Regions from separate parts of the Streptomonospora halophila genome, predicted to be linked through region 2. Evidence: riboswitches for the same ligand, from Rfam matches in the RefSeq annotation. Region 2 holds a riboswitch; the other holds the start of a gene.
The links. A riboswitch is a leader RNA that binds a small molecule or an ion and turns the genes downstream of it on or off. The one in region 2 is predicted to bind thiamine pyrophosphate.

Region 1 (4,185 bases), on a different contig from region 2:
CTCAACCGGACCTCGACGTCGGCGAAGCGGTCCAGGAGCACCGAGTCGTGGGTGGCGGTGACGACCGCGCGACCGTCGGAGCGCAGCTCGGCCAGCAGTTCCACGAGCTCGGCCCAGGTGCGGGTGTCCTGCCCGAAGGTCGGCTCGTCCAGCAGCAGCACGTCCGGCGCGTGGGAGGCGCCCGAGCTCAGCGCCGTCGCCACCGACAGCCGCCGCTTCTCCCCGCCGGAGAGGGTGAAGGGGTGCACGTCGGCCAGGCCGGTCAGCCGCAGGCGCTCCAGCAGCTCGTCCACGCGCCGCTGCGTATCGCGGGGCCCCAGCCCGGCACGGCGGGGCGCGAAGGCGAGCTCGTCGCGGACGCGGCCGGTGACGAACTGGTCCTCAGCGTGCTGGAACACCGTCCCCACGTGGCGGGCGAGGCGCCGGGCCGGCCACCTCGCCAGCGGACGGGTGCTGATCTCGGCCAGGCGCCCGCGGGGCGCGACCGTTCCGCCCCGGGGCGCGTCGAGCCCGGCCAGCAGGCCCAGCAGGGTGGACTTGCCCGCTCCGTTCGGTCCGGTCAGAGCGGTCGCGGTGCCCGCGTGCGCCGCGGCGCCGACGCCGTGCAGGACCTCGGCGCCCGGCTCGCCCGCCAAGCCGGCGCCGCCGGGGGCCCGCGCGGCGCAGTCCACCGCCTCGATCACCGCCGGTCCCGGCAGTGCGACCGGGCGCACGCGGGGGCGCGGCTCGCGTCCGGGCACCCATACGCCCTGTTCGGCCAGCGCGGCGCCCTGGTCGGCGAAGACGGCGGAAGGGGCACCGTCGGCGATCACGCCTCCGCCCGGTTCGACCGCGACGACCCGGTCGACGAGGGCGGCCACCGCGTCCTGGGCGCCGTTTGCGTCGGAGGCGCCGACCACCTCGGCCACGCTGTGCTCGACGAGCACCATGGTCGCCTCGCTGCTGCGCAGCAGGTGCGCGAGCACGCGCCGGATCCGGGCGGCGCCGCCGCGGTCGAGGTTGGCCGTTGGCTCGTCGAGCAGCAGCAGGCGCGGCCGCATCGCCAGGGCCCCGGCCAGCACCAGGCGCTGCTTCTCCCCGCCGGACAGGGCCGCGGTGGGCCGGTCGGGACCGTAGCCGAAGCCGACCTCCTCCAGCGCGTCGCGGACCCGCGCCCAGATGTCCGCGCGCTCCAGACCGAGGTTCTCCGGGCCGAACGCGACGTCGTCGCCCGAGCGGGCCATGACCAGCTGCGTCTCGGGGTCCTGGCTGACGAGCGCGACCGAGCCGCGCGCGGCGTCGGCGCGGCCGCCGTCGACGAGCAGCCGCCCCTCCTCGTCGCCGGAGATGGCGCCGGCGCCGCCGGTCAGCCCGGCCATCGCGTGCAGCAGCGTGCTCTTGCCCGCACCGGAGGCGCCGAGCAGCAGCACCCGCTCCCCCGGCTCCACGACGAGGTCGACGCCGCGCAGCGACCATCCGCTGCGGCCCGAGTGGCGCCACCCCCAGCCGGACAGCTCGACGCGGGCGCCGCCGCGGTCGGCCCTCATCCGCGCGCCGAGGGGAACGCGGAGAGCGCGCCGGCCCTGGCCAGGGCCGATGTGAGCAGCCGGGAGCCGGCGCCGCCGATGACGGCGGCGCTGATCACGACGAGAACGCCGTAGGTGAGTTGGAAGGACAGCGGCCAGGTGGGGTAGTAGCGGACGTTGTCCCACACGGCGGGCGCGATTCCGGCGGCCGCGCCGGCGAGCAGCGCGATCGGCATGCCCCAGCGGCGGTAGCGGCCGGCGGCGAAGATCAGCTCGGGCAGCAGGCCCTGGACGAAGCCCGCCAGGGCGACCTCGACGCCCCAGGGCGTGCCGAGCACCATGGACACGAACGCGGCAGCCGTGGAGGTCAGCACTGCGGCGCCGGGCTTGCGGACGATGAGCCCGCCCAGGACTCCGGGCACCAGCCACATGCCGTAGACGACCGCCTGGGCGGGCGGGAAGAACGCGAACAGCGGGGCGGAGACCTGCCACAGCAGGTTCCACGCCCAGAAGATCACGCCGACGGCCACACCCAGCACAGCGGGGACGACGATGTCGACCGTGCGGTAGCGCTGCCTCACCGTGGCACCGGCACCGGCGGCCGGCTCCGGGTTCGCGTTGCCGGTCGGCGGCTTCTGATCACTCACAGGACGTCCCTTCGCAGACGAAGCGAGGGAGACCCGGCCAAGAGCGCCGGCCGGAAACCGGGCGCCCGCGCATCGGGGCGCGCGGCCGCGCCGAACCGGCGGACGGGTTCACGACTCCCTGCGCTGGCATTACCCAGATCAGGTGTGTGAGGGTCTGCGGTCGCGGACCGCACTCTCAGCGCCCAAGCGCTCCCCTGTCGGTTTCGCCTCCATTATGGGGACCTACGCACACCGAAGGTCAAGGTGGGCGCCGAATGCGCAGGTCGCAGGAGGTGATGCCACCGCACCCGGGCGGACGGCGGACGGCGGCATGCCTGCCGCGGCACTGGGACGGGTCGGGCAGCGGGCGCCGGGCGCGGTCGGCGCCGCGGCCCAGCGCGGTGCGGCGATCAGCCGGAACCGGCATGCGGACATGAACAGCGCGGACGACGTCGGCGGGGTATCCCGGAGCGCTCTGCGGGGCGACACCGGCCACCGGCTCAGCAAGCTCGGCGAAACGGTGCTCGCGATGATCGTGGCGGCCTTCGAGCCGCTGGGGCCGAACGCGCGCCACGTCACCGTGCTCGCCACGGCCGCCGCGATGGAACCGCCGTCTCACAGCGGGAGCCGGCCGGCGGCTGGGCATCGACCCCGACGCCATGGCGGGGACCGTCAACGACCTGGAGAGCAGCGGCCTCGCCGAGCGGCGGCGCGACCCCGACGGACGCCGGCGCCACATCGTGGTGCCCGCGCCGCGCGGCCGCGAGCTGCCGGCGGAGCGCGGCGAAGTCGGAGGCCAAGCGGGCTTAGGAAGACAAAACAGGCAGTCAACTCCTTGGCTCACAGAACGACATGGCTACGATCCGACTTGCTGAGGCGCGCCGGCCTCACCGCAGGACCATTCCCTCCTTGACGGCCTCGGGCGGCTCGGGGGTCGCGACCAGCCCCATCTCGGCGTTGTCTGCGAGCAGGGAGTGGTGCGGCAGCACCCGCACGGTGAACCCGCAGCTCCCCGCGCGCCGCAGCGGCACCGAGCCGTGGTAGCACACCGTCCGCGAACCGGCGGCCTCAGCGGCGCCCTCGTCCGCCGACAGCTCGGCCAGGACCGGGTCGACCAGCGACTCCGAGTCGCTGACCCGCCCCACGGCCACCTCGACCCGCACGTCCTCGGGGGCCAGCCCGCCCAGTTCGACGCACGCGCGCACCCGCAGGTCGCCGCCGACCAGGGGCGGGCCTTCGCAGCCGGTCATCTCGACGTGCTCCACCCGCACATCCGGCCAGGCGCCGCGCACGCGCCGCTTCCACGCGGCCAGCTCGCCCGCGCCGCGCATGCCGCCCGCGGCCAGCGCGCGCGAGGAGTCGGCCGCGCCCTGGTAGAGCCGGGTCACGTACTCCTGCACCATGCGGGTGGCCAGCACCTTCGGGCCCAGCGAGACCAGCGTGTGCTTGACCATCTCCAGCCACCGCTTGGGCAGGCCGCGGTCGTCGAAGTCGTAGAACAGCGGCACCACCTGCTGCTCGACCAGGTCGTAGAGCGCAGCGGCCTCGATGGCGTCGCGCCGGTCGGGGTCCTCGACGCCGTCGGCGGTGGGGACGGCCCAGCCGTTGGAGCCGTCGTACCACTCCTCCCACCAGCCGTCGCGCACCGACAGGTTGAGTCCGCCGTTGAGGGCCGACTTCATGCCCGAGGTGCCGCAGGCCTCCAGTGGGCGCAGCGGGTTGTTCAGCCAGACATCGCAGCCCTGCACCAGAGCCCGTGCCAGTGCCATGTCGTAGTCGGGCAGGAAGACGATCCGGTGCCGCACCCGGGGGTCGTCGGCGAAGCGCACGATCTCCTGGATGAGCCGCTTGCCGCCCTCGTCGGCCGGATGCGCCTTGCCCGCGACGACGATCTGCAGCGGCCGGTCCGGCTCCAGCAGCATCGAGGCGAGCCGCTCGCGGTCGCGCAGCATCAGGGTGAGCCGCTTGTAGGAGGGCACCCGGCGGGCGAAGCCGATCGTCAGCACCTCGGGGTCGAGCACGTCGTCGACCCAGCCCAGCTCGGCCTGGGAGGC
Region 2 (4,185 bases):
CGGTGCGCAGCGCGTCGCCGGCGGTGTAGCAGCCGGCGGTGTTGGGCAGCGGCCGGATGCCGTTGCGCCGCAGCACGTCCCACACCGTTCCTTCGGCGCCGGGGGAGACCCGGCGCAGCGCGACGGTGGTCAGCTCGGTGCCCGAGGCGGCCAGGGCGTCCTCCAGGACGCGCAGCGAGGGCGCGCCGCCGGTTCCGGTGATGAGCCGGGAGGTGAACGAGCGCCCGGCGATGACCAGCGGGTCCTCGCCGGACTCCGCGCCGGGGTGCGGCCGGTCCTCGCGGCCGGTGCCGGGAGCTCCGGCGGCCTCCGGGCTCGCCGGGGTGTGCGTATGGGTCACGTCAGCCTCCTTGGACCGCGGTGAGCACGTCGACGCGGTCGTCCTCGCCGACCTCGGTGGTGGCCCAGCCCGCCTTGGGCACGACCTCGTCGTTGAGCGCGACGGCGATGCCGGCGGGCCGGTGCGTCAGAGAGCGCACGACCTCCTCCACGGTGGTCCGGGGTGGGACCGCGCGGCGCTCGCCGTTGATGATCACATCCACTGGTCCTGCTCGCCTCCCTCGGTGCGGCCGCCGTCCGCGGCGGCGGGGAGACCGCCGGCGGCGCGGGTGGCGGCGAACCGGCGCGCGTAGTCGGGAAGCGCGCCGGTGGTCAGAGCCTGGGCCATGGCGTCACCGGTGGCCGGGGCGAGCAGCACCCCGTGCCGGAAGTGGCCGGCGGCCAGGTGCAGCCCGGGGACCGCGGTGGGGCCCAGCAGCGGTTCGTTGTCGGGGGAGCCGGGGCGCAGCCCCACACAGGTCTCGGCGACCTCCAGCTCGCTGACGCCGGGCACCAGCTCGTGGGCGTCGCGCAGCACCTGCCACAGGCCGCCGGCGGTCAGGCGGGTGTCGAAGCCCTGCTCCTCCTGGGTGGCGCCGAGCACGATCTCGCCGGAGCCGCGCGGTACCAGGTACACGGGCGATCCCTTGACCAGGCCGCGCACGGTGCGGGTGACGATCGGGTCCTCGCCCTCGGGCGTGCGCAGGCGCAGCAGCTGGCCCTTCACCGGGCGCAGCGGCGGCACCACGCCCTCGGGGACCCCCTCGATCGCCGGGGTGCCCACCCCGGCGGCCAGCACGACCTGCCCCGCGGAGACCTCGTTGCCGGAGTCGAGTACGACCCCCCGGGCGCGGCCGCCGTCGAGGACCAGTCGGCCCGCGCGGTCGCGCACGCCCACGGCGCCCCGCCGCTCGGCGGCGGCGCGCATCGCCTCCAGCAGTGCGCGCGGGTCCACGGAGTGGTCGTCGGCCGCCAGGTATCCGCCGCGCACCGACGGCGCCAGCATGGGCTCCAGCCTGCGGCACTCGCGCCCGGTGAGCCGCTCGGTGGACAGGCCCAGGCGCTCCCGCAGCTCGCCGAGGTGGCCGAGCCGGGCCATGTCGTCGGTGTCGAAGGCGACCTGCAGGGTGCCCTCGGCGCGGTAGCCCGCATCCAGCCCGCTGTCCTCCTCAAGTTCGGCGACGAAGGAGGGGTAGCGGTCGCGGGAGAGGACGGCGAGGCGCATCAGCGCCTCCTCGCCGTAGGAGGCCTCGGTGGCGGGGGTGAGCATGCCGGCGGCCACGGTCGAGGCGGAGCCTTCGACCGGTTCGGCCACCACGGTCACGCTCAGCCCGGCGCGGGCGGCACGCCAAGCGGTGGCCAGCCCGACGAGCCCGCCGCCGACGACGACCACGTCGGCGGTGCGCTGCGAGGCGGAGAGGTCGGTCGCTGCACACACGGTCCTGCTGCCACTTCCTTCGCCGGTATGACCCGGATCAGGTTCATGCGGTCGGAGGCGGCCAGCCTCCCTCTCAGCCGGGTCCCGCCCCGGCTCCCGCGGGTGTTCTCGTCCGCACCCATTCTAGGGCCCGGCCCGCCGGGGTGTCCCGGGCGGAGCGGCGCTCCTCCCGGCGGACCGGGCCGGGGCGTGTTCGACGGATCCGTCCACGACTCGGACGCGTGGGTGCGCCCCGTGGTCGGGGCGTGCAGCGCTGTTCCGGAGCGGGGCGCTGCGCAGGAGGACAGCGACCCGCCGAACACGCGCCCTACGCCCTGAGCGATACGCCGCCGCAGCGGAGTTTGGCACGGGGGCGGGTGTGGCACATTGGCAGCGTGAACGAGAACGACAGCGACATCGACGCCCTCGTCGGTGAATGGATGACACTGAAGGACGCGGCGCAGGAGCTGAACGTCAGCCCGAACCGGGTCAAGCAGTTCATCGCCGACCACAAGCTGCTGGGCGTGCGGCGCGGCGGCGAGCTCTGCGTCCCGGCCGCGTTCATCTCCCGCGGCGACGTCGTCAAGGGTCTGCCCGGCACGCTCACCGTCCTGGCCGACTCCGGGTTCAGCACCGAAGAGGCGCTGGAGTGGATGTTCACCCCTGACGACACGCTGCCGGGAGCGCCCATCGAGGCGCTGAGCGACAACCGCGGCACCGAGGTCCGCCGCCGCGCGCAGGCCATGGCCTTCTGACCGCGCCCTGAGCCGGAGGCGTCCGCCCCCGCCGGGGCGGCCCGCCCCGGCGGAGGAGGGCGCGCGCGGGCGCCCGGCCCGCGGCGGTTACCCTGGCCCGGTGAACGCGAGCCTGCGAGAGCGCCTGGACCGGGCGCGCCTCTACCTGTGCACCGACGCCCGCGCCGACCGGGGCGACCTCGCCGAGTTCCTCGACGCCGCGCTGGCCGGCGGCGTCGACATCGTCCAGCTGCGCGACAAGTCCCTGGAGGCCCGAGGGGAGCTCGCCGCGCTGGAGACCGTGCGGGCCGCCTGCGAGCGCCACGGGGCCCTGATGTCGGTCAACGACCGCGCCGACATCGCCCTGGCGGCGGGCGCCGACGTGCTGCACCTGGGCCAGGAGGACCTGCCTGTGGCCCACGCGCGCGCCGTCGTCGGCGCCGGTCCGTTGATCGGCCGCTCCAACAGCGACGCGGCGATGGCGGCCGCCTCCGACCAGGAGGAGGGCGTCGACTACTTCTGCGTGGGTCCGACCTGGACCACGCCTACAAAGCCGGGCCGGGCCGCCGCCGGGCTGGAGCTGGTGGAGCGCACCGCTGCGATGGCCCCGCAGCGCCCCTGGTTCGCCATCGGCGGCATCGACCTGGCCAACCTCGACCGCGTGGTGGCGGCCGGCGCCCGGCGCGTGGTCGTCGTGCGCGCCATCACCGGCGCCGAGGACCCGCGCGCCGCGGCGGAGGAGCTCGCGCGCAGGCTCGCCGCCGCGGGCTGAACGCGCCCGTGCCCCCTCCGGCGGGCGCACCCTTTGCCTAACACCGTCAGGTAACGATGTGCCCGGCATGCTTTCCCGCGTGCCCCGCCCCTTCTAGCGTCGGTGACACGAATCACGTCCGTACTGCGTGAAGGGTGAGGGCGAATGCGCAGCACCATGCAGGACGTCCCGCTGTCCGTCGGCGACCTCGTCCGCTACGGCACCTCGGTGCACAGCCGGGCCCGCATCACCACCTGGACCGGCGGCGAGCCCCGCCGCGCCACCCTCGGCGAGGTCGGCGCGCGCGCCGCCCGCCTGGCCCACGCGCTGCGCGGGCTCGGGGTCGCCGGAGACGAGCGCGTGGCCACATTCCAGTGGAACAACCAGGAGCACCTGGAGGCCTACCTCGCCGTCCCGGCCATGGGCGCGGTGCTGCACACGCTCAACATCCGGCTGCACGCCGACCAGGTCGCCTACATCGCCGACCACGCCGAGGACCGCGTCGTCATCGTCGACGCCTCCCTCGTCCCGGTGTTCGCGCCGGTCCTGCCGCGGCTGCGCACCGTGCGCCACGTGATCGTCGCCGGAGGGGAGCCCGGCGGCCTCGCCGCCGAGGGCGTGGAGGTGCACTCCTACGAGGACCTGCTCGCCCAACGGCCCGACACCTTCGACTGGCCCGAGATCGACGAGCGCGACGCCGCCGCGATGTGCTACACCTCCGGCACGACCGGGGCGCCCAAGGGCGTCGCCTACAGCCACCGGTCGATGTACCTGCACTCCATGCAGGTGTGCATGACCGACGGCATGGCCGTCGCCCAGGGTGACACCGTGCTCGCCGTCGTGCCCATGTTCCACGCCATGAGCTGGGGCCTGCCCTTCGCCGCGCTCATGGTGGGCGCCTCGCTGGTGCTGCCCGACCGCTTCCTGCAGCCGGGCCCGCTGGCCGACATGATCCAGGCCGAGCG

Region 1: linked by a shared signal. The riboswitch ahead of ABEA15_RS22760 (ECF transporter S component) and the one ahead of thiO (glycine oxidase ThiO) in region 2 are both predicted to bind thiamine pyrophosphate.

The regions. Positions count from the first base shown of each region.
Region 1 covers NZ_BAABIK010000036.1:35,350-39,534, reverse strand. Annotated here, with positions in the region: gene ABEA15_RS22765 (ABC transporter ATP-binding protein) at 1-1,526, opposite strand, end outside; gene ABEA15_RS22760 (ECF transporter S component) at 1,523-2,086, opposite strand; TPP riboswitch at 2,251-2,358, opposite strand; gene glgP (alpha-glucan family phosphorylase) at 3,019-4,185, opposite strand, start outside.
Region 2 covers NZ_BAABIK010000001.1:388,164-392,348, forward strand. Annotated here, with positions in the region: gene ABEA15_RS01670 (thiazole synthase) at 1-238, opposite strand, end outside; gene thiS (sulfur carrier protein ThiS) at 342-542, opposite strand; gene thiO (glycine oxidase ThiO) at 533-1,756, opposite strand; TPP riboswitch at 1,753-1,866, opposite strand; gene ABEA15_RS01685 (Rv2175c family DNA-binding protein) at 2,131-2,490, shown strand; gene thiE (thiamine phosphate synthase) at 2,591-3,241, shown strand; gene ABEA15_RS01695 (long-chain fatty acid--CoA ligase) at 3,386-4,185, shown strand, end outside.